3 regions of the Cupriavidus sp. TMH.W2 genome follow, and region 2 is predicted to be linked to each of the others. Evidence: predicted binding sites of a transcription regulator. Region 2 holds the regulator's gene; each other region holds the start of a gene.
What was found. The regulator FNR, encoded in region 2, switches genes on or off when oxygen is low (the NO sensors DNR and NnrR bind a similar motif). The targets are predictions, from matches to a motif close to TTGATNNNNATCAA.
Positions count from the first base shown of each region.

Region 1: hemN (oxygen-independent coproporphyrinogen III oxidase) is a predicted target of FNR. The motif match lies at 5,722-5,735, and genes of this name have one in related genera.
Region 3: ACREYQ_RS04610 (fatty acid desaturase) is a predicted target of FNR. The motif match lies at 4,194-4,207, and genes of this name have one in related genera.

Region 1 is NZ_CP193792.1:3,642,148-3,649,258, reverse strand. Features, by position in the region: gene gcvH (glycine cleavage system protein GcvH) at 1-220, opposite strand, end outside; gene gcvT (glycine cleavage system aminomethyltransferase GcvT) at 309-1,436, opposite strand; glycine riboswitch at 1,531-1,656, opposite strand; glycine riboswitch at 1,678-1,765, opposite strand; gene ACREYQ_RS16860 (glycine zipper 2TM domain-containing protein) at 1,843-2,076, opposite strand; gene ACREYQ_RS16855 (UvrD-helicase domain-containing protein) at 2,360-4,456, shown strand; gene ACREYQ_RS16850 (ABC transporter substrate-binding protein) at 4,467-5,597, opposite strand; gene hemN (oxygen-independent coproporphyrinogen III oxidase) at 5,797-7,111, shown strand, end outside.
Region 2 is NZ_CP193792.1:2,114,752-2,121,862, forward strand. Features, by position in the region: gene rluB (23S rRNA pseudouridine(2605) synthase RluB) at 2-1,930, opposite strand; gene scpB (SMC-Scp complex subunit ScpB) at 1,936-2,736, opposite strand; gene ACREYQ_RS09725 (sulfite exporter TauE/SafE family protein) at 3,327-4,085, opposite strand; gene fnr (fumarate/nitrate reduction transcriptional regulator Fnr) at 4,164-4,889, shown strand; gene ACREYQ_RS09735 (hypothetical protein) at 4,908-5,153, opposite strand; gene ACREYQ_RS09740 (hypothetical protein) at 5,150-5,359, opposite strand; gene ccoG (cytochrome c oxidase accessory protein CcoG) at 5,403-6,875, opposite strand; gene ccoP (cytochrome-c oxidase, cbb3-type subunit III) at 6,925-7,111, opposite strand, start outside.
Region 3 is NZ_CP193792.1:982,959-990,069, reverse strand. Features, by position in the region: gene xdhB (xanthine dehydrogenase molybdopterin binding subunit) at 1-427, shown strand, start outside; gene xdhC (xanthine dehydrogenase accessory protein XdhC) at 619-1,608, shown strand; gene ACREYQ_RS04620 (adenosine deaminase) at 1,664-2,719, shown strand; gene guaD (guanine deaminase) at 2,796-4,118, shown strand; gene ACREYQ_RS04610 (fatty acid desaturase) at 4,304-5,479, shown strand; yybP-ykoY riboswitch at 5,524-5,733, shown strand; gene ACREYQ_RS04605 (TMEM165/GDT1 family protein) at 5,798-6,373, shown strand; gene ACREYQ_RS04600 (hypothetical protein) at 6,511-6,927, shown strand.

The DNA.
Region 1 (7,111 bases), 1.5 Mb from region 2:
CCACCGGGGCGTAGATGTCGGAAGCGGCCTTCACCGATTCCACCACTGCCAGCGCGTCGCCGGCACCGACCGACTTGCCCACTTCGGGCAGCTCCAGGAAGACGATATCGCCCAGCGCGTCCTGGGCGTGGTCGGTGATGCCGATGGTGAGCGTGCCGTCGGCTTCGACGCGTACCCACTCATGCGACTCGGTGTACTTGAGGTCAGCGGGGAAATTCATGGAGGTTCTCCGGATGCAGATTTGTTTCTTGTTGGGTGATGCCTGCCCGGCAAGCGCCGGCAGGCGAGGGCGACCGTTGGTATGAGCTTCAGCTCACGAGTGCCTTGCCATTGCGCACAAACGGCAGTTTAACCACAGTCGCGTTGAGTTTGCGGTCGCGGATCTCCACCTGCACCGTATCGCCCACGGCGACCTCCTTCGGCAGGCGGGCAAAGGCGATCGACTGGGACAGCGACGGGCTGAAGGTGCCGCTGGTGATTTCGCCGTCACCGGCCGGGGTGACCACCTTTTGGTGGGCGCGCAGCACGCCCCCCTTGTCACGCAGGATCAGGCCAAGGAATTGCTGGCGCGATCCGGCCGCGGCCAGCGCCGCCTTGCCGGTGAAGTCGCGCTCGCTCTGCAGGTCCACCGTCCAGGCCAGGCCCGCGTCCAGCGGCGAGGTGTTGATATCCATGTCCTGGCCGTACAGGTTCATGCCGGCTTCCAGGCGCAGCGTGTCGCGCGCGCCCAGGCCGGCCGGGCGCACGCCGGCCGCGTTCAGCTTTTCCCAGACGGCGGCCACGTTTTCCGCCGGCACCACCAGTTCGAAGCCGTCTTCGCCGGTGTAGCCGGTGCGCGCGACCATGATCTCGCCGATGGCGGGGTCCTGGACCACGGCGGCGTTGAAGGGCTTGAGCGCGTCCGAAGGCTGGGTCGAGGGGAAGGTGCTCCACACTTTGGCGCGGGCGTTGGGGCCCTGCACGGCGACGATGGCCAGCGGCTGCACGCCTGCGGGCGCAACGTCTTCACGGCGCGGGGTGATGGTCACGCCGCTGCCGGTGGCTTCGTTGCGCGCGCGGATCCATGCGATGTCGCCCAGCGCGGTGCTGGCGTTGACGACCAGGCGGAAGCGGTCTTCGGCAAAGAAGTAGACGATCAGGTCGTCGATCACGCCGCCTTTTTCATCCAGCATGCAGGCGTAGAGCGCCTTGCCCGGCGTCTGCAGCTTGTCGACATTGTTGGCCAGCAGGCCGCGCAGGAAACTGCGGGTATTGGCGCCGTTGAGATCGACCACGCACATGTGCGACACGTCGAACATGCCGGCGTCGCTGCGCACGGCATTGTGCTCTTCGATCTGGGAGCCGTAGTTGACCGGCATGTCCCAGCCGCCGAAGTCGACCATGCGGGCGCCGAGGGCGCGGTGGATAGCGTTGAGGGGCGTGGCCTGGAGCGTCATGGGATCCTCGGGGGCAATCTCGGTTTGCGAAAACGAAAAAGGGCCATCCGCCGCAACGCTCGCCACGCCCGTGGCGTGGCAATCCGCTGCGGCGGATGACCCCTCTGTCCTCGATACCTGAGAGATTACAAGGCGGATCCTGGCGGAACCGGTCCTCGTGCGCCCCTTCGGTGGGCACGCTCGCCACGAATGGCGGGTGCCGCTCTCCAGAGTGCGGCATGCATTGTGTGCATGTTGCATGCCGATCCGACCGGTCCGTGGTGCCTGAGAGTTTTCGGGTGATACCCCTTCGGCGGCGCAGTCGATGCGCGCTCTCCCGGTCGGATGCGCGCAATGTACGGGAGGCCCCGGGCTTTGTCAAACCGGCCGCGCCGGCCGGGCGCCGGTGCCCGGCGGCACGCGCTGCTTACTTGTGGTGACGGTTGTCGTCGGTCACCACATTGCCGATCACACCGCCGACGGCCGCACCGCCGAGCGTGCCCAGCGCACTGCCATTGGTCAGCACGGCGCCGCCAACGGCACCCGCGCCCGCGCCGATCGCCGTGTTGCGCTGCTTGGGCGTCATGTCCGCACAGCCCGCGAAGGCCGCGACCGTCACGCCGACCAGTGTCACCTTGGTCAAAGTCTGCAGGGTTTTCATTATTGGCTCCGATGTGATGATATGTGCATGTCCGCGCGGCCTCGGAGGCCAGGGGGACACGTTAGTTAGAACCTTGCATTGCGCGATCGGCTCCGGGCTTTACGAAGTGTTACGCCGGTGACACAAGCAGTTGCGTCAATGCGGTTTGCGCTGACTGACCTGCCGCGGCCAGCGTGTTAACATCAATAGCTTTGCCGCCGTTCCCGTCTCAGTGGTGCCGGCGTATCCCGCCTGGCGTTCCCGCTTTTCTGCTGATTTCCCTGCTTCCTACCGCATTCCACGCATGACCCACGGCCTCAATTCCGCCCAATCCGAAGCCGTCCGCTACCTGGACGGCCCTTGCCTGGTGCTGGCCGGGGCGGGCTCGGGCAAGACCCGGGTGATCACGCAGAAGATCGCGCATCTGATCGAGGACAAGGGCTTCGAGCCGCGTCATATCGCCGCCGTCACCTTTACCAACAAGGCCGCCAAGGAGATGCAGGAGCGCATCGGCAAGCTGATGGAGGGCAAGACCACGCGCGAGGGCAAGCGCATCCCGCTCAGGCAGCTGACGGTCTGTACCTTCCACTCGCTCGGGGTGCAGATCCTGCGCATGGAGGCCGAGCACGTGGGCCTGAAGCCGCAGTTCTCGATCATGGATTCGGACGACTGCTTTGGCCTGATCCAGGAGCAGCTGGGCACCACCGACAAGAAGCTGATCCGCGGCGTGCAGGGCACGATCTCGCTGTGGAAGAACGGCATGGTCGATCCCGAGGCGGCGATCGCCCAGGCCGCCAATGCCGACGAGCACCAGGCCGCGCTGGTCTACCGCAACTACGTGGCCACGCTGCACGCCTACCAGGCGGTGGATTTCGACGACCTGATCCGCCTGCCGGCCGAACTGTTCGCGCGCAATGAAACCGTGCAGCTCAAGTGGCAGAATCGCCTGCGCTATTTTCTGGTTGACGAATACCAGGACACCAACGCCTGCCAGTACCAGCTGCTCAAGCTGCTGGCGGGCGGCTCGCACCTGCGCGCGCCGGCGTTTACCGCGGTGGGCGACGACGACCAGGCCATCTACGGCTGGCGCGGCGCCACGCTGGACAACCTGCGCGGGCTGCAGACCGACTTCCCGGACCTGAAGGTGATCAAGCTGGAGCAGAACTACCGCTCCACCGTGCGCATCCTGGAAGCGGCCAATGCCGTCATCGCCAACAATCCCAAGCTGTTCGACAAGAAGCTGTGGAGCGAGCACGGCATGGGCGACCCCATCGCCATCCACCCGATGAACGACGAGGAACACGAGGCCGAGTCGGTGGTGTTCCGCCTGTCCGCGCACAAGTTCGAGCGCCGCGCGCAGTTCCGCGACTACGCCATCCTGTACCGCGGCAACCACCAGGCGCGGCTGTTCGAGCAGATTCTGCGGCGCGAGCGCATTCCCTATGTGCTGTCGGGCGGCCAGAGCTTCTTCGACAAGGCCGAGATCAAGGACATCTGCGCCTACCTGCGCCTGATCGCCAACCCTGACGACGATCCCGCCTTTATCCGCGCCATCACCACGCCGCGCCGGGGCGTGGGCAATACCACGCTGGAAGTGCTGGGCACCTTCGCGGGCCAGGCCAAGGTGTCGCTGTTCGAGGCGGCGATGATGGGCGGCATCGAAGGCAAGCTGCAGCCGCGCCAGCTGGAGCCGCTGCGCGTGTTCTGCGAATCGATGGTGCGCCTGGCCGACCGCGCGGCCAGGGACCCCGCCACCGTGGTGCTCGACGACCTGATGGCAGGCATCCACTACGAGGCCTACCTGTACGACAGCTTCGACGAACGGCAGGCACAGTCGCGCTGGACCAACACACTGGAATTTCTGGACTGGCTCAAGCGTAAAGGCACCAAGCCCGAGGGCGCCGAGGGCGAGGAAGCCACCGGCTTTGACAATGCCGACGGCTTCGGCAGCGAAGGCAAGAACCTGCTGGAACTGACCCAGACCGTGGCGCTCATGAGCATGCTCGAAGGCCGCGAGGAAGATCCCGACGCGGTGCGCCTGTCCACGCTGCACGCGTCCAAAGGGCTAGAGTACCCGCACGTGTTCCTGGTCGGCGTGGAGGAGGGCATCCTGCCCCACTGCCGCGAGGACGAGGACATGAGCGACGAGAAGATCGAGGAAGAACGGCGGCTGATGTATGTCGGCATCACCCGCGCCCAGCGCAGCCTGCATGTCAGCTGGTGCAAGAAGCGCAAGCGCGCGCGCGACACCTACTCGTGCCAGCCGTCGCGCTTTATCGGCGAGATGAAGCTGGAAGAGGCGCCCGCGCCGGTGGACCAGACCCCGGCAATGAGCCCCAAGGACCGGCTCGGCGCGCTCAAGGCGCTGCTGGGCACCGGCGGCAAGACCGCCGCCGGCTGAGGCAAGTGCGTCAGCGCGCGCCTGACACCGCCAGCGTGACGTACTGCGAGCCGCGCTGGCCGTGGGTGAAGTCGAGCGTGAAGTCACCCACGTCGACACGCCCCTGCAGCGCGCGCCGCAGCTCGGCCGGGCCGCTTGCGTGCGCGCCGGCAAGTGCCCGCGCCAGCCACGCAGCGCCGATATAGCCGGCCAGCGTCGCCGCCGACGGCGGCTCGTCCAGGTACTGCTTCATGCGGGCCACATGCTCCTTCACCACCCGCAAGGTAGCCTGCTGCGGCCCCGGCGCGACCTGGGTCAGCACCATGCCGCCGTTGTAGCCGCTGCCCAGGATCTCGCGCGCCACGGCGGCGCTGACCGACGACAGGCCGACCAGGAAGCCGTACCACCCCTGCGCGGCCAGCGCCCGGCCCAGGCCGGCATAGGCGAGGGTGTCGCCGGCCACGATCACCGCGCCCGGACGGGTCGCGGCGATGCGCCGGGCGGCGGCCTCGCCATTGCCCTCCAGGGGCACCGCGCGCGTGCCGGTCTGCGCCTCCAGCCGGGCCAGCGAGGGGACCGCGAAGTCCGGCGCCAGTGCCAGCGCAATGCTCGTCAGCCCATAGCTGCGCAGCTGTTGCACCGCCGCGTCCAGTTCAGTCTGGTAGTCGGCACGGGTGAACCAGACGTTCTCGGCCGCCAGCGCCAGCCCCGACCAAGGTGCCACGATCTGCACGCCGCGCCGCGAGAGTTCGGTGGATGCCGCCAGCCCCGGCAGCAGCCGGTCGCCCGGGCCGAACAGCAGCTCGGCGTGTTCGGTATCGGCCAGTGACACCGCCTGCGCCACCGCGCGGCGCGGATCGGGGTCGGCATCGCGCACCACGTGCAGGACGCGCACCGGGCCGTTGGCGGCATTGACGGCATCGAACATGACCTTGGCCCCGGCCAGGTAGTCGCGCGCCAGGTCGGCCTGCGCGCCGGAGCGGTCGAGCAGATGCCCGACCACCACCGTGCGGCGCGCCTGCGCAAGGGCCGGCCAGCCGGGGAGGGTTAGTGCCATGCCGGCGGCGGCAAGCACGCGGCGCCGCTGCCGGGCTGGTGCGGGCAGGCTGGCGCGCAGCGGTGGGTACGGTGCAGGGACGGGAGTCTGTTCGGAAGTTGGCATCGCAGAGGCAGGAACGGAGGGCGCGCGGGCCGCGGTGGCGCGCAGCTTAACCGCCGCACATGACACCAATGTGACGTCCGCGAGCGCGCGGTTCCGGCGTGGCCGGCAGCGCCAATGTCCGCGGTTGACGATGGTCAACGCGCCAGAGCCAGCGCGGTTCTACGATGGGGCGTCCTACATCCGTTCCCCTGCGCCCCCCATGACTGCGTCCGCGATGACTTCCCCTGCGCTCGACCGCCGCGCCCTGTCCGACTTCCGTGCGCTGGCCGGGCGCATCGACGGCAACGGCCCGCGCTACACCTCGTACCCGACCGCCGACCGCTTCCGCAACGGCCCCGACCTGTCGCTGTACCACGACGCCCTGGCCGCCTGCCGCGCCGACGCGCCGGCACCGCTGTCGCTATACCTGCATATCCCGTTCTGCGAGAACATCTGCTACTACTGCGGCTGCAACAAGATCATCACGCGCGACCACGGCCGCAGCGCCCGCTACGTCAGCTACCTGGGCCGCGAGATGGCCATGGTGGCCGACCGGCTCGGCACGCGCCGCGAGGTGATCCAGTCGCACTGGGGCGGCGGCACGCCCACCTTCCTCGACCCTGACGAAATGCGCCGCGTGATGGCGCTGCTGAACGAGCATTTCGCGCTGGCGGCCGACGGCGAGCACTCGATCGAGATCGACCCGCGCCGCGTCGGCCATGCCCGCATGGCGCTGCTGGCCGAGCTCGGCTTCAACCGCGTCAGCCTGGGCGTGCAGGATTTCGATGCCGAAGTCCAGCAGGCCATCCACCGCATCCAGCCTTTCGAAGCGACCCGCGCCGTGGTCGATGCCGCGCGCACGCTGGGCTTCCGGTCGGTCAGCCTGGACCTGATCTACGGCCTGCCGCACCAGACCGCGGCGCGCTTTGGCCGCACCATCGGGCAGGTGCTGGGGCTGCGCCCAGACCGGCTTTCGGTCTACAGCTATGCCCACCTCCCGCATGTGTTCAAGCCGCAGCGCCGCATCGACGAAAGCGCCTTGCCGCCGGCGGGCGAAAAGCTCGACATCCTGGTCTCCACGATCGAGCGGCTGACCGCCGAGGGCTATGTCTATATCGGCATGGATCATTTCGCGCTGCCCGACGACGACCTCGCCGTGGCCCAGCGCGAAGGCCGGCTGCAGCGCAATTTCCAGGGCTACTCGACGCACGCCGGCTACGACCAGGTCGGGCTCGGCATCTCCGCGATCGGCGCGATCGCCGGGCGCTATGTGCAGAACGCGCGCACGCTCGACGCATACTACGGCGCGCTCGACCAGGGCCGCCTGCCGCTGGCGCGCGGCGTGGCGATGAACGCCGACGACCACCTGCGGCGCGAGATCATCGGCGACCTGATGTGCAACGGCGTACTTGACCTGCCCGCGATCGAGGCGCGCCACGGCATCGATTTCAACTGGGTGTTTTCGGCGGAACTGGCCGATCTGGGCCGCTTGGCCGAGGATGGGCTGGTGCGGTGCGAACCCGGCCGCATCACCG
Region 2 (7,111 bases):
CTTATCGGTTGCCACCGCGGTTGCCACCGCGATTGCCGCCACCACCGCCTCCGCCGCTGCGCGGGGAACGGTTACCGCCCGGCTTCGCCGCCTTCGGCATCACATTGCCGTTGGCTTCGCCACCGCCGCGGCGCGGCTTGCCCTGGCCCTGGCCCTGGCCGCCCTGACCGCGCATGCCACCCATGCCACCCATGCCACCCATGCCACCCACGCCACCCATGCCAGCGCCACCACCGCGGCCCTGGCGCGCGCCGGTACCGCGCCCGCCGCCCAGGTTGGCCGCGTGCGAGGTCAGCAACGTCGGACCATGGCTGATATAGCCCATCGACGTCTTCATCGGATCCGGCTGGCTGCTGCGGCCACCCCCGCTGCCACCGCCGCGGGCACCGCCCTGGTCGAAGCGCGGCAGGCCGTCCATGCCGGTGTGCATCGGCATGCCGGCAATCGCAGCTTCGGTACGCTGCTTGCGTCCGCCCACCTTGGTGGCGCCCTTGGGGGCTTGCTCGCCCTTGCCCGGCACCTTCAGGCCGACACCGGCCATCAGCGCCTTGACATCATTCGGCTCCACTTCCTGCCAGCGGCCGCGCTTGAGGCCCCGCGGCAGCAGGAACTGGCCGTAGCGCGTGCGGATCAGGCGCGACACGGTCAGCCCGACCGCCTCGAACATGCGGCGCACTTCACGGTTGCGGCCTTCGGTCAGGGCCACGTGGTACCACTGGTTGACACCTTCGCCACCGCCATCGGCAATGCGCAGGAAGTTGGCCTCGCCGTCATCGAGCTTGATGCCGTGCAGCAGGCGCTGGCGGTCGGCTTCGGCCAGCTCGCCCAGCGTGCGCACCGCGTACTCGCGCTCCACGCCGTAGCGCGGGTGCATGAAGCGGTTGGCAATGTCACCCGACGTGGTGAAGATCAGCAGGCCTTCGGTATTGAAGTCCAGGCGCCCCACCGCGACCCACTTGCCGGTCTTGATGCGCGGCAGGCTGTCGAACACGGTCGGACGGCCTTCCGGATCGGACTGGCTGACGATTTCGCCGGCGGGCTTGTGGTACAGCAGCACGCGCGGCGGCTTGGTCGACACCTTGCGGTGGATCAGCTTGCCGTTCACGCGGACCTGGTCGGCCGGCAGGATGCGCTGGCCGATGTGCGCCGGCAGCCCGTTGACCGAGACCCGGCCCTGCAGGATCAGCTCTTCCATCTCGCGGCGCGAGCCCAGCCCGCCCTCGGCCAGCACCTTGTGCAGCTTGGGCGCGTCGTCGTCGGCCGACAGCTCGCGCACCGGCTTGGCCTTGGTGCGCGGGATGACGGTGTCTTCGCTGTCGTACTGCTCTGAGATCACGAAGCGGAACAGGTCTTCGCTGCTCGCCGCGGTCTTTTCACCGCCGCCCTGGCCGGGGCCCTTGCGCGGCGCCTGCGGCTTGCCGCCCTCCTTGCGGCGACCCTGCTGGCGCGCGCCGGCGCCCTGGCCCTCGCCAGGCGTTGCCGGCTTGCCGGCGCGCTGGCCCGGCTTGCGCTTGCGGCTGGGCTGCTCGGGCTTGTCGGTGCCTTCGGCCCTGGCCGCGCGGTCCACCTTGTCTGCCTTGCTGTTGCCCTGGCCGCCCTGGCTACCCTGGCCGCCCTCGCCCTGACCCGCCTTGCGCTTGCCGCGGCCACGCTGGCCACCGCGCCCGCCGCCAGCCGCCTGTGCGGCGCCCGGCTCACCGGCATCGCCCTGGCCGCCGATGCCGGCGCCTTCGGCGCCCTCGGCACGGTCCTGCGCCGCCTGACGGCGCGATGCCACCAGGTTCCTCAGCCCGCGGCGCAGCCCCTTGCGGCGGGGCGCGGCTTCGCTGCCCGATCCGGGTTCTGCGGCGCCGGTGTCGGCGGATGCGCCCGCATGGCGGGTGTCTTGCTCAACGGAATCAGACAAGATATTCACTATCGGATGTTGCATGTTGTTCAGTTCGGCACGCGCTCGTCGTGCTCGCTCGGGTGCGGCGGGTTGCCGTCGTCGGGCAGTTCGCCCCGCGCCCCGTCCGGATTGGGTGCGGCTGGTTCGGTGAAATCGTTCGAATCAGCCTCGGCAGCCGCCGGTTGCAGCGGCTGCACATCGAAGCCATTGGCGCCTTCGTCGGCCGGTGTGGCCGGCTCGGCATAGGCCTCTTCGTCGGCGCTGGCAGGCTTGTTCGCCGCCAGGTCTTCAAAATTGATCGCCTGCTGCTCCAACAAGGCGGCCTGCGCCTGCGCCTGGGCGTCTTCCAGCGGCGGCAGTTCATCCAGCGTGCGCAGGCCAAGGTCGTCCAGGAACGCCTTGGTGGTGGCATACAGCGCGGGCCGGCCGGGCACGTCGCGATGGCCGATTACCTCGATCCAGCTGCGGTCCTCCAGCTTCTTGATCACTTCCGTGCTGACGGTCACGCCCCGGATTTCCTCGATATCGCCCCGGGTCACCGGCTGGCGGTAAGCAATGATCGCCAGGGTCTCCATGACGGCGCGCGAATATTTTGGCGGTTTTTCCGGATTCAGGCGGTCGAGGTATTCCCGCATTTCCGGCCGGCTCTGGAAGCGCCAGCCGCTGGCCAGCGCCACCAGTTCCACGCCGCGCGGCCGCCAGTCCTGGCGCAGTTCCTCGAGCAGCACGCGGATGGTGTCTGCGCCGACGTCATCGTCAAACAGTCGCCGCAGATCATTGACGCGCAACGGTTCCTGCGCGCAGATCAGCGCCGTCTCGAGGACGACCTTCGCCTCTTGGGTATTCATGTTGATGGTGTGCAGCCTGTCTTTGCACCTGCTCCCGGACGGATCCGGGGCACCGGAGATTTTGGATACAGCGGTGCGAAAGCCACCGCCATCTCATTGCGCAGCGAGCCGGATACCTGCTGTATCCAAGCCGTGCACTTCCCTTTCTTTGCATCGAGTTGCCGGGTCGTTCCGGCAGGAGATCGTCCGCATGCCGTCATGGACCGGCCAGCGAACCTCTTGCGTCGCGCATCCGCACACAACGGACGTCGCTGTCAGCGAACTGAACGCCTCGGACGCAAGAAAAAACGGGTATCGGGAGCTAGGCCGGCATCTACAACACCACCGTGCCAGCCGGACTTTTGAACCAGATCTTTTGAACCGGATGGACCGCGGGGGCGGGACGGGCATCGAAAACCTTCCGCTTCCCTTGTCCTGGGCACGCCTTCTGGTAGGAAGGCCGCCTGGCGCTGCTCGCCGCTGCTTACCGCGGCCTGTCTGACTTCGCGCGATACCGCAATGTTGGCGATTGTATGGCATTCCCGCCTCTGCCTGCAACCATCATCCGTTGTCCACGCGGCGCCAACGCCTCAGAACAGTCCCAGACAGCATCAAAACACCAGACAGAACCCCTGCCCGGCCAGCGAATGTGGCAGCAGCACCGCTCGCGCAATACCCAGGCCGCCAAACGCCATCACCGCGAGGCCCGCCCCAAGCCGCACGGCGGGACGCCTCGCCAGCAGCCGCAAATAGCCCGACAGCCCCGACAAGACCAGCAGATTCGGCAGCGTGCCGAGCCCGAAAACCCCCATGACCAGCGCCCCGGAACCCGCGTTGCCCGCCAGCAGCGCCAGTGTCAGCGCGCCATAGACCATGCCGCAGGGGACCAGGCCCCAGGCCAGCCCAACGCCATAGCGCCGCGCCAGCCCGCCGCGCACCCGCACGGAGGCTGGCATGCCGCCGGCCAGGCGGCCGAGCCGTCGCGCCGCGGCAGCACTGCAGCGCGCTGCCAGCCGCTCCAGCCAGTTCACGGTAAAGGTACTGCCGCGCAGCAGGCGCCAGCCCGACCACAGCAGCATCAGGCTGCCCGCGCCGAACAGCCAGCGCTGCACCGGCAGATAATCCTGCTTCCATGCCGAGGCGCCGGCGGCACCCAGCGCCGCACCCAGCAGCATATAGGTCGAAATCCTGCCCATGTGCATCACCAGCAACTCGCCCAGCCAGGCAGCGCGGCTGCGCACCAGGCTGACTGTCGCAGGCATCCCGCGCCGCTGTTCCACGGCGAGGGCCACGCCACCGCACATCGCGGCACAGTGGACACCGCCCAGCAAAGCCAGCAGGAAAACGCTGATCAGCACCCCAAATGTCAATTCTGTCTCCCTGCCGGATCACATCGCACGTTAAAATGTATCAATCGCGCCCTCGCTGCCATTTCTAGCAGGTTCCAATTGCTCACCTCCATTCCCATTACCGAGATGTCGCCCCGTTGCTCCACTTGTGCGATGGGGCAGCTGTGCCTTCCGGTTGGCATGTCGCAGCAAGACCTCGCTAAGATGGACACGCTGGTGCAAGAGCGCATTCGCGTGCACAAGGGTGAAACCCTGTACCGCATGGGCGATCCGCTCACCGCCGTCTATGCCATCCGCTTCGGCACGCTCAAGACCCACGTCACCACCGAAGACGGCCGCTCGCAGATTACCGGTTTCCATCTGCCCGGTGAAATCGTCGGGCTCGACGGACTCGGCGAGATGCAGCATGCCTCCGATGCCGCCGCGCTGGAAGATACCGAGGTGTGCGTGGTCCGCATGAAGGATCTGCAATCCCTGTCATCAGACCTGCCGTCGCTGCAGCAGCAGTTCCTGCGCCTGATGGGCAAGGAGATCACGCAAGATCAGCTCATGCTGGTCACGCTGGGTTCGATGCGCGCCGAGGAACGCCTCGCCGCCTTCCTGATCAACCTGTCGGAGCGGCTGTCGGCGCGCGGGTATTCGGCGTCCGAGTTCGTGATGCGCATGAGCCGCGAAGAAATCGGCAGCTACCTCGGGTTGAAGCTGGAAACCGTCAGCCGCCTGTTCTCCCGCTTTGCCGAAGCGGGCCTGATCCAGATCCGCCAGCGCCACGTCAAGCTGGTCGACATCGACGGCATCAAGCAACTCTACAGCCGCACTTGCTGAGCCGCCGCCGCGCCGGCCTCATTCCAGTTCATCGGTATCGGCCAACCGCGTCGGCATGGTGTAGAGCGTCAGCCCGCTCGACAGCGCGCAGAACACCCAGGCCAGCAGGAAGCCGACAGTGTAGACCGACTCGCGCGACGATTCGATCGGATGGCCGAAGAACTTCAGGTCACCGGGATCAACGACTGAAAAGACCGTCGCGGTCGCAAAGCCGGCCATCAGGAACCCCGGCCAAAGTACCCACATCAGCCAGCGCAACTTCATGGCTGCCTCGCTGTGCCAGGCTTTGACGGCGTGGCCCCGGCCTTCTCCACCACCAGGCCATGGCGCGTCGCGCCCCCCACAGGCATGTCGGGATGCGTTGACGCCAGCCAGATCGTCACGCCGCACGCCACCATGGCCGCCAGCGGACCGCTCATCAGCAGCCACGGCCACGGTTCCTTCCACCACGGATTGCCTTGCTGACTCATCTTGCCCCCTTCGTCTTGGCGACTACGTCCGAGTCCCCTGGCTTCACAAATCGCGCGGCACGATAAAACTGGTGGATTGCCGGATTTCGGCATGCCCCCGCTCCGTGCCTTCGCTCGTTACTGTCACGCTGATCTTGTGCGTGCCCTGCGCCGCGGCCTCGATCGGCACGCGGATGCGGACCGGCAGCAACCGGTTGGAGGTCGGCGCCAGCGATTCGGCTTGCTTGTCGTACTCCACCGTCAGGTTCTTCAGTTCGTCGCTGTCGGCGCTCACCCGGATCCGCATCGGCGCTTCGGTCGTGTTGATCAGCTGCAGGCGATAGACATTCTCGATCCAGCGCCCTTCCACTTCCCGGCCAAGCGCACCACGGTCGCGGATGATGTCGACCTTCAGCGGTGTGCGCAGCGCGATCGACGCCAGGAACCCGGCCAGCAGCGCGACCCAGATCACTGAATAGATGATCACGCGCGGACGCAGCAGCCGCTTGCGCGACGCCACGGCGGACAGGCCCTTGCGCATCGCGTTCTCCGACGTGTACCGGATCAGGCCGCGCGGGTAGTCCAGCTTGTCCATCACCTGGTTGCAGGCGTCAATACACGCGCCGCAGCCAATGCATTCATACTGCAGGCCATCGCGGATATCGATGCCCGTCGGGCACACCTGCACGCAGATGCTGCAGTTGACGCAATCGCCCAGGCCCGCCTTGCGGTGGTCGGTCTTGCGCGAGCGGCTGCCGCGCGGCTCGCCGCGGCCGACGTCGTAGGTCACCACATAGGTATCGCGGTCCACCATCACGCTCTGGAAACGCGCATACGGGCACATGTACTTGCATACCTGCTCGCGCATGAAGCCCGCGTTGCCCCAGGTGGCGAACGCATAGAACAGCATCCAGAACGCCTGCCACGGCCCCAGCGACAGGGCCAGCACCTCGCCGCCCAGTTCGCGGATCGGGGCGAAGTAGCCGATGAAGGTAAAGCCGGTCCAGAGCGCGATCAGCACCCACAGCAAGTGCTTGGTCGCCTTGATACGGAATTTGCGCAGGCTCCACGGATCGCCGTCGAGCCGGATGCGCGCGATGCGGTCACCTTCGACCCGACGCTCGATCCACATGAAGATCTCGGTGTAGACCGTCTGCGGACACGCGTAGCCGCAGAACAGCCGCCCCGCTATCGCCGTGAACAGGAACAGCGCCAGCGCGGAGATGACCAGCAGCACCGCCAGGTAGATGACGTCCTGCGGCCACAGCACCAGCCCGAAGATATAGAACTTGCGCTCGCCAAGGTCGAACAGCACGGCCTGGCGGCCATTCCATTGGAGCCAGGGCGTGCCGTAGTAGATCAGCTGGGTCAGGATCACCATCCAGACCCGCCAGCTGGAGAAGGCACCCTTCACCGAGCGCGGATAGATCTTGCGGCGGACCTCGTAAAGGGTTTCGTCAGAGGTCTCGCCCGGCGCAGCGGCCGACCGTTGCAGATCGGCCGCCCGGGCCATTTCTTCGGTCCCGGTGGCATTCATGGGCATGCTCTCCCGCGAGCCGCCAGCGCCCGCTCACATGAGTCGTCGGTCATTGCCCGGCTCCGCCCCCGGTATTGGACAAACCCCAGACATAGGCGGTCAGCATGCGGATGCGTTCGGGCGTCAGGATTTCCTCATGCGCCGGCATATGGTTGTTATGGCCCTTCAGGATGGCATCGACGATGCTGGCTTCCGAGCTGCCATAGAGCCAGACGTTGTCCGACAGGTTCGGTGCC
Region 3 (7,111 bases), 1.1 Mb from region 2:
GCTGCGTGCCGACGCGCTGCACGACTGCGGCCGCTCGCTGAACCCGGCGCTGGATATCGGCCAGGTCGAGGGCGCCTTTATCCAGGGCATGGGCTGGCTCACCACCGAGGAACTGTGGTGGAACAAGGACGGCAAGCTGATGACGCACGCCCCGTCCACGTACAAGATCCCGACGGTCAACGACTGCCCCGAGGAATTCAACGTGCGCCTGTTCCAGAACCGCAACGTCGAGGACAGCATCCACCGTTCCAAGGCCGTGGGCGAGCCGCCGCTGCTGCTGCCGTTCTCGGTGTTCTTCGCGATCCGCGACGCCGTGGCCGCCGTCGGCGACTACCGCATCAACCCGCCGCTGAAGGCCCCGGCCACCAGCGAGGCGATCCTGGACGCCGTCGACGCCGTGCGCGCAGCCGTGGCACAGCCAGCCTGAGCTGGCTGAACGATCGCAGGAAGCGCGCGCCTGCGGGCGCCCCCGGACTTTCCCCCCTTGGCCGCGTTGACGGGCAAGGGGCCGGAGGAAGAAGCAGGTGCGCGCCCCCCTTGCGATGAGGCCGCGCAGGCAGCAGGACAGCATCAAGCAGCAACAAGCAGTAACCAGGCAACACCGACAAGGCCCCCGACATGCAGGACGCACCGCTCAAACCCTTCCGCTTCGCCGACGCCGCCCGCATGGTGCGCGCCGGCGTGCCGGTGGCGATGGTCACCATTGTCAAGGTCAAGGGCTCGGCCCCGCGCGAAGCCGGCATCCGCATGCTGGTCAGCGCCGACGACCTGGTCGGCACCATCGGCGGCGGCCACCTGGAGTGGCGCGGCATGGATATCGCGCGCGAAATGCTGGCGCGCAATGAAACCCGCCGGATCGAGCGCATCCCGCTGGGTCCCGCGCTGGGCCAGTGCTGCGGCGGCGTGGTACAGCTGGCGTTCGAGGTACTGGGCGAGGCCGACCTGGCGTGGCTTGATGCCGTGGCACGGAAGTTCGCGGCCCACTGCTCGCTGCAGCGGCAGGTCCCGGCCAGCGGCGCGGTCACGTTTGCCGACAGCCGCGCCGTCCTCCCCGGCGTGGCGTTGCACCCGGACGGCAGCTGGATCGATACGCTGGTGCCCGACACCATGCACGTGGTGCTGTTCGGCGCGGGCCATGTCGGCCACGCGCTGGTCAAGGTGCTGGCCACGCTGCCGTGCCGCGTGCACTGGGTCGACGAGCGCGACACGCTGTTCCCGGGCGGGCTGCCCGACAACGTCGAGGCCGAGGCCAGCGACACGCCCGAGGCCGTGGTGGCGCAGGCGCCCGCGGGCAGCTACTTCCTGGTCATGACGCACAGCCATGCGCTGGACCAGACCCTGTGCGAGGAAATCCTCAAGCGCACCGATTTCGCCTACTTCGGGCTGATCGGCTCCAAGACCAAGCGCGCGCGCTTTGAACACCGCATGGCCGAGCACGGCATCGACCCGGCCCGGTTTGCGGAAATGACATGCCCCATGGGGGTTCCAGGGATCACCGACAAGGCTCCGGCTATGATTGCGGTAGCCATCGTCGCCCAGCTGCTCCAGGTCCGCGAACAGCGCCTTGCCGCGCTGCGTGCGGGCCGCCTGGAGGCGGTGCATCCCTGAACCCGTGCCGCCGGCCCCGCCGGCAGGCACAGAAAAGCCCAGAAACGAGGCCCCCATGACCATCGATGCCGCGCTCGCGGAACAGATCCGCCGCACCCCAAAGGCCGAACTGCATGTGCATATCGAAGGCACGCTTGAGCCGGAGCTGATCTTCCGGCTGGCACAGCGCAACCAGGTGGCGCTGCCCTACCCGAGCGTCGAGGCGCTTCGCGCCGCCTATGCCTTCACCGACCTGCAGTCGTTCCTGGACATCTACTACGCCGGCGCCAGCGTGCTGCTGACCGAGGAAGATTTCTTCGACATGACCATGGACTACGTCAAGCGCGCCGTCGCCGACAACGTCCGCCACGCCGAGATTTTCTTCGATCCGCAGAGCCATACCGCGCGCGGCGTTCCCATCGGCGTGGTGATCGACGGCATTGCCGACGCGCTTGCCCAGGCACGCACCGAATATGACTTCTCCAGCAGCCTGATCCTGTGCTTCCTGCGCCATCTGCCAGAGGAAGACGCCTTTGCCACGCTGGAAGCGGCGCTGCCCTACCGCGACCGCTTTGTCGGCGTCGGGCTGGATTCGTCGGAAAAAGGCAATCCGCCGGAAAAATTCGCGCGCGTGTTCGCCAAGGCGCGCGAGCTCGGCCTGCACCTGGTCGCGCATGCGGGCGAGGAAGGCCCGGCGCAGTATGTCACCGATGCACTCGACATCCTCAAGGCGGAGCGCATCGACCACGGCGTGCGCGCCATCGACGATCCGGCACTGGTGGAACGCCTGGCGCGCGAGCGCGTGGCGCTGACCGTGTGCCCGCTGTCCAACGTCAAGCTAAAGGTCTACCCCGACCTGCGCAACCACCCGCTCAAGCGCATGCTCGATGCGGGCGTGATGATCACGCTGCATTCGGACGATCCGGCCTACTTCGGCGGCTATATGAACGCCAACTGGGAAGCCAGCTTTGACGCGCTGCCGCTGGATGCTGCCGACGCCCGCAAGCTTGCCCGCAACAGCTTTGAAGCGGCCTTCCTGCCTGCCATGCAGAAGGCCGAATTCCTGGCGGAAGTCGACCACTTCTGGTCGGCCCCGCCCAAGTCCCCGCCCGCGACGGCCCCGGCGGCCTGAGCACGGCGCACGCCAATAACCCGGCCCGTTGCCTGAACCCTTCGGTTCGGCGCGGGCCGGCCACAAGAGACAAACCATGACGACCAACCCCAAGACTGATTCCCTCACCCGTGCCATTCGCGGCCGCGTGCTGCATTTCCTGCGCGATCCGCAATTCCATGAGGATGCGTATCAGTATTGGGACGACGGGGTGCTGATCGTCACCAACGGGCGCATCGCCGCGGCCGGCGACTACACCCAGTTGTCCGCGCAGATCCCGGCCGACGCCGAGATCGTCGACCACCGCGGCAAGCTGATCGTGCCCGGCTTTATCGACACCCACGTGCACTACCCGCAGACCGACATGATCGCGTCGCCGTCGCCGGGCCTGCTGCACTGGCTCGACACCTACACCTTCCCCGAAGAACGCCGCTTTGCCGACCCCGACTACGCGCGCGGCGTGGCCGGCTTCTTCACCGAGGAACTGCTGCGCAACGGCACCACCAGCGCGGTGGTCTGGAGCACGGTGCACAAGGCCTCGGCCGAAGCCCTCTTCGCCGAGAGCGAGGCGCGCAACCTGCGCATGATCACCGGCAAGGTGATGATGGACCGCAACTGCCCCGAGTTCCTGCGCGATACCGCCGAGAGCGGTGCCCAGGACTCCGCCGACCTGCTGTCGCGCTGGCATAACAAGGGGCGCCTGGCCTACGCGATCACGCCGCGCTTTGCACCGACCTCGACCGAGGCACAGCTGGCCGCCTGCGGCGAGCTGGCGCGCGCCTACCCGGATGCCTTCATCCAGACCCACGTGGCCGAGAACCGCGACGAGGTCAAATGGGTGGCCGAGCTGTTCCCGGACGCGCGCAGCTACCTGGACGTGTACGACCGCTACGGCCTGCTGCGCCCGGGCGCGATGTACGGCCACGCCATCTACCTGGACCAGGACGACCGCCGGCGCCTGGCCGACAGCGGTGCCGCGGTGGCGCATTGCCCCACCTCCAACCTGTTCCTGGGCAGCGGCTTCTATGACTTCCACCAGTCCGACGCCAACCGCCTGAACGTGACGCTGGCCACCGATGTCGGCGGCGGCACCTCGTTCTCGATGTTCCGCACCATGAACGCCGCGCACAAGGTGGCGCGCATGGGCGGCTACTACCTGACCGCGCTGCGCATGTTCTACCTGGCCACCCGCGCCGCGGCCGAGGCGCTGGGCTGGACCGAACGCGTCGGCAGCTTCAGCGAAGGCTGCGAGGCCGACTTCATTGTGCTGGACCCCAAGGCCACGCCGCTGATCGCCCGCCGCAGCAACCGCTCGGAAACGCTGGAAGAGGAGCTGTTCGCCTTTGCCATGCTGGGCGACGACCGCGTGATCGACAGCGTCTATGTGATGGGCGAGGCTGCCCACGTGCCGGCCGCCTGATTCGTCACGCTGCGCCAGCAGCCGCCCGCCGCCCTGTGGCGGGCGTGCTTTTACAGCTACCCCCATCCCTCCGGCTTGACGGCCGTCAAGACTGTCTCCGACAAAGCCTTCTAACCTTGCGGTTCCGCCGCGGCCGTTCTGGCTTGCTGCGCAGATACCCATCGACCGCAATCAGAAGGTTCTGCATGACCGCTTATCAATCCGCTGATCCCGCCCCCGGGCATGCCCACACGCATGTCCCCGGGCACGCGCGCGCGCGCGCCCAGGCCCCACATGAGGCGCCCCTTCCGGAACCGATCGCGCCGGACGCGCCGATGCCCTCGCGCAAGATCATCCGCGGCTGGCTGATCCCGCTGGGCCAGCGCAGCACGCCGCGCGCACTGATGCTGTTCGCCTTCGATTACCTGCTGTTCGGCGCCGTGCTGGCAGGCGTGGTGCTGGCGCCGCACTGGGCGGCCAAGCTGGCGCTGGGCGTGCTGGCCGGGCTGATCATCGCGCGCCTGTTTATCATCGGCCACGATGCCTGCCACCAGAGCCTGACGCCGCGCCGCGGCCTGAACAAATGGCTGGGCCGGCTGACCTTCCTGCCGTCGCTGACGCCATACAGCCTGTGGGAAGTCGGCCACAACGTGGTGCATCACGGCTACACCAACCTGAAGGGCTTTGACTTTGTCTGGGCGCCCTACTCGCTGGAAGAGTTCAATGCGCTGCCGCGCTGGCGCCGCGTGATGGAGCGCATCTACCGCACCGGCTTTGGCCCGGGCCTCTACTACCTGGTGGAGATCTGGTGGTGCAAGCTGTTCTTCCCCAGCAAGCGCCAGATGGCCACGCGCCGCCCGATCTTCGTCGGAGACTGCATGTTGGTGGCCGCCTTCGGACTGGCCTGGATCGGCGCGCTGGTGGCGCTGGCGTTCGCGACCAGCCAGTCGGCATGGATGCTGCTCGGCGCGGGCTTCGTGCTGCCCTTCCTGGTGTGGAATGTCACCGTCGGCTTCGTGCTGTACGTGCACCACACCCACACCAGCGTCGCCTGGTATGACACCAAGGCGATGTGGGCCAAGGCGCAGCCCTTTGTCTCGACCACCGTGCACCTGCGCTTCCGCCACGGCATCGGCGCGGCGCTGCACCACATCATGGAACACACCGCGCACCACGTCGACATGAGCGTGCCGCTGTACCGGCTCAAGCGCGCCCAGGCGCTGCTGGAACACGCGCTGCCGGGCCGCATCATCATCGAGAACTTCTCCTGGCGCTGGTACTTCGACACCGCGCGCCGCTGCAAGCTCTATGACTTCAAGGCGCTGTGCTGGACCGATTTCCGCGGCCGCCAGACCAGCGACAACGCGCCGGTACCGGCCTGAGGCTGGCCTGCCCCGCTGCGGCGGGTGGACGCCTGCCGCCGCTGCCGTTATAATCGCCGCTTCCATTGGGGAGTAGCCGCCCTGCTCTCACCGCGCCGCGCAATGCGGACACCGGGGGACAGGGGCGTACGTCAACAGACTTGACCGCTTGCGGTTATGGCGTGCGCAGCTCCGGACCCGCCTGGGCCGTTCTGATACGGATCCGGCAGCGTCCAGCCTGGCGAGACCGATGACCATACCTTTCTGGCCGGGCCGGGAAAGGTGTGCGTCATTGGCATCTCGCGATGCATTGCGGCCCGGTTACCCCACAAAACAAACATGGAAGCCTTCCTCGTCTCCACAGGCATCGTTGCCCTTGCTGAAATGGGCGACAAGACGCAATTGCTGTCGCTGGTGCTGGCCGCGCGCTACCGCAAGCCCGTTCCCATCATTCTCGGCATCCTGGTCGCCACGCTGTTCAACCACGGCTTTGCCGGTGCGCTCGGCGGCTGGATCACGCACGTGCTGGGCGAAAGCCTGCTGCGCTGGATCCTGGGCCTGGGCTTTATCGCCATGGCCGGCTGGATGCTGATCCCCGACAAGTTCGACGACGACGAGCAGGCCAAGCCGGTCAAGGGCGCGCTCGGCATCCTCGGCACCACCATCGTCGCCTTCTTCTTTGCCGAGATGGGGGACAAGACCCAGATCGCCACGGTGGCGCTGGCTGCGCGTTTCAGCGATGCGGTGATCGCCGTGGTGGCCGGCACCACCTTCGGCATGATGCTTGCCAATGCGCCGGCGGTTCTGCTTGGCGACAAGTTTGCCAACAAGATGCCGATCGGGCTGGTGCACAAGATCGCTGCGGCAATCTTCCTGGTGCTTGGCGTGCTGGCGCTGCTTAACTTCGGCAAATGAAAGACAACTGAAAGCTGACCGGCGGGATGGTGTAACACGCCCTTACAACACTTTGTCCCGCCAGGCATGCGCTCGCCCGTTATGGAAGCCATCCGCATCTACGGACGCCCTGTATTCCATAACGAGGAGAAACTGCAATGCCAACCACAACCCACCCCATACAGCGGCCCCTGCCGCAACTCTGGAAGCCCGCGCTGGTGGCGCTGGCGGCCGCCTGCTCGCTGACCGGCTGCGTGACGGAACGCGTGGTCGTGCGCGAACCCGCGCCGCAGCACCAGGTGGTGCGCGCCATGCCGGCGCCGGTGCACGAAGACCGCGGCGCCGCACCGGGCTACGGCTGGAACTGGGTGCCCGGCCACTGGCGCTGGGCCGGCAATGACTGGCTCTGGGTGCACGGCAAATGGGTGCAGCAGCAGGTGCCGCCCATGCCTGCCGTCATCGTAGAGCAGATCACCGTGGCGCCGGCCCCGCATGCCTACTGGGTACCCGGCCACTGGGTGTGGCGCTACGACGCCGGCGGCGGCTGGATGTGGGTAAGGGGCGCCTGGCACTGAACGCGGGCAGTTGCCGCACAGGCCGCGAAGTAACAAAAAAAAACGGGGCACTAGGCCCCGTTCAAACCCTCGCCGGTCCGGTACTGATGGCTGCCAACTGCACAACCCTCCGGACCGTCGATCACCGATGCTCGGATTTCGCGGGCCGGCGGCACGCGCCGGCCCTGATGCTGTTCAGGTCAAG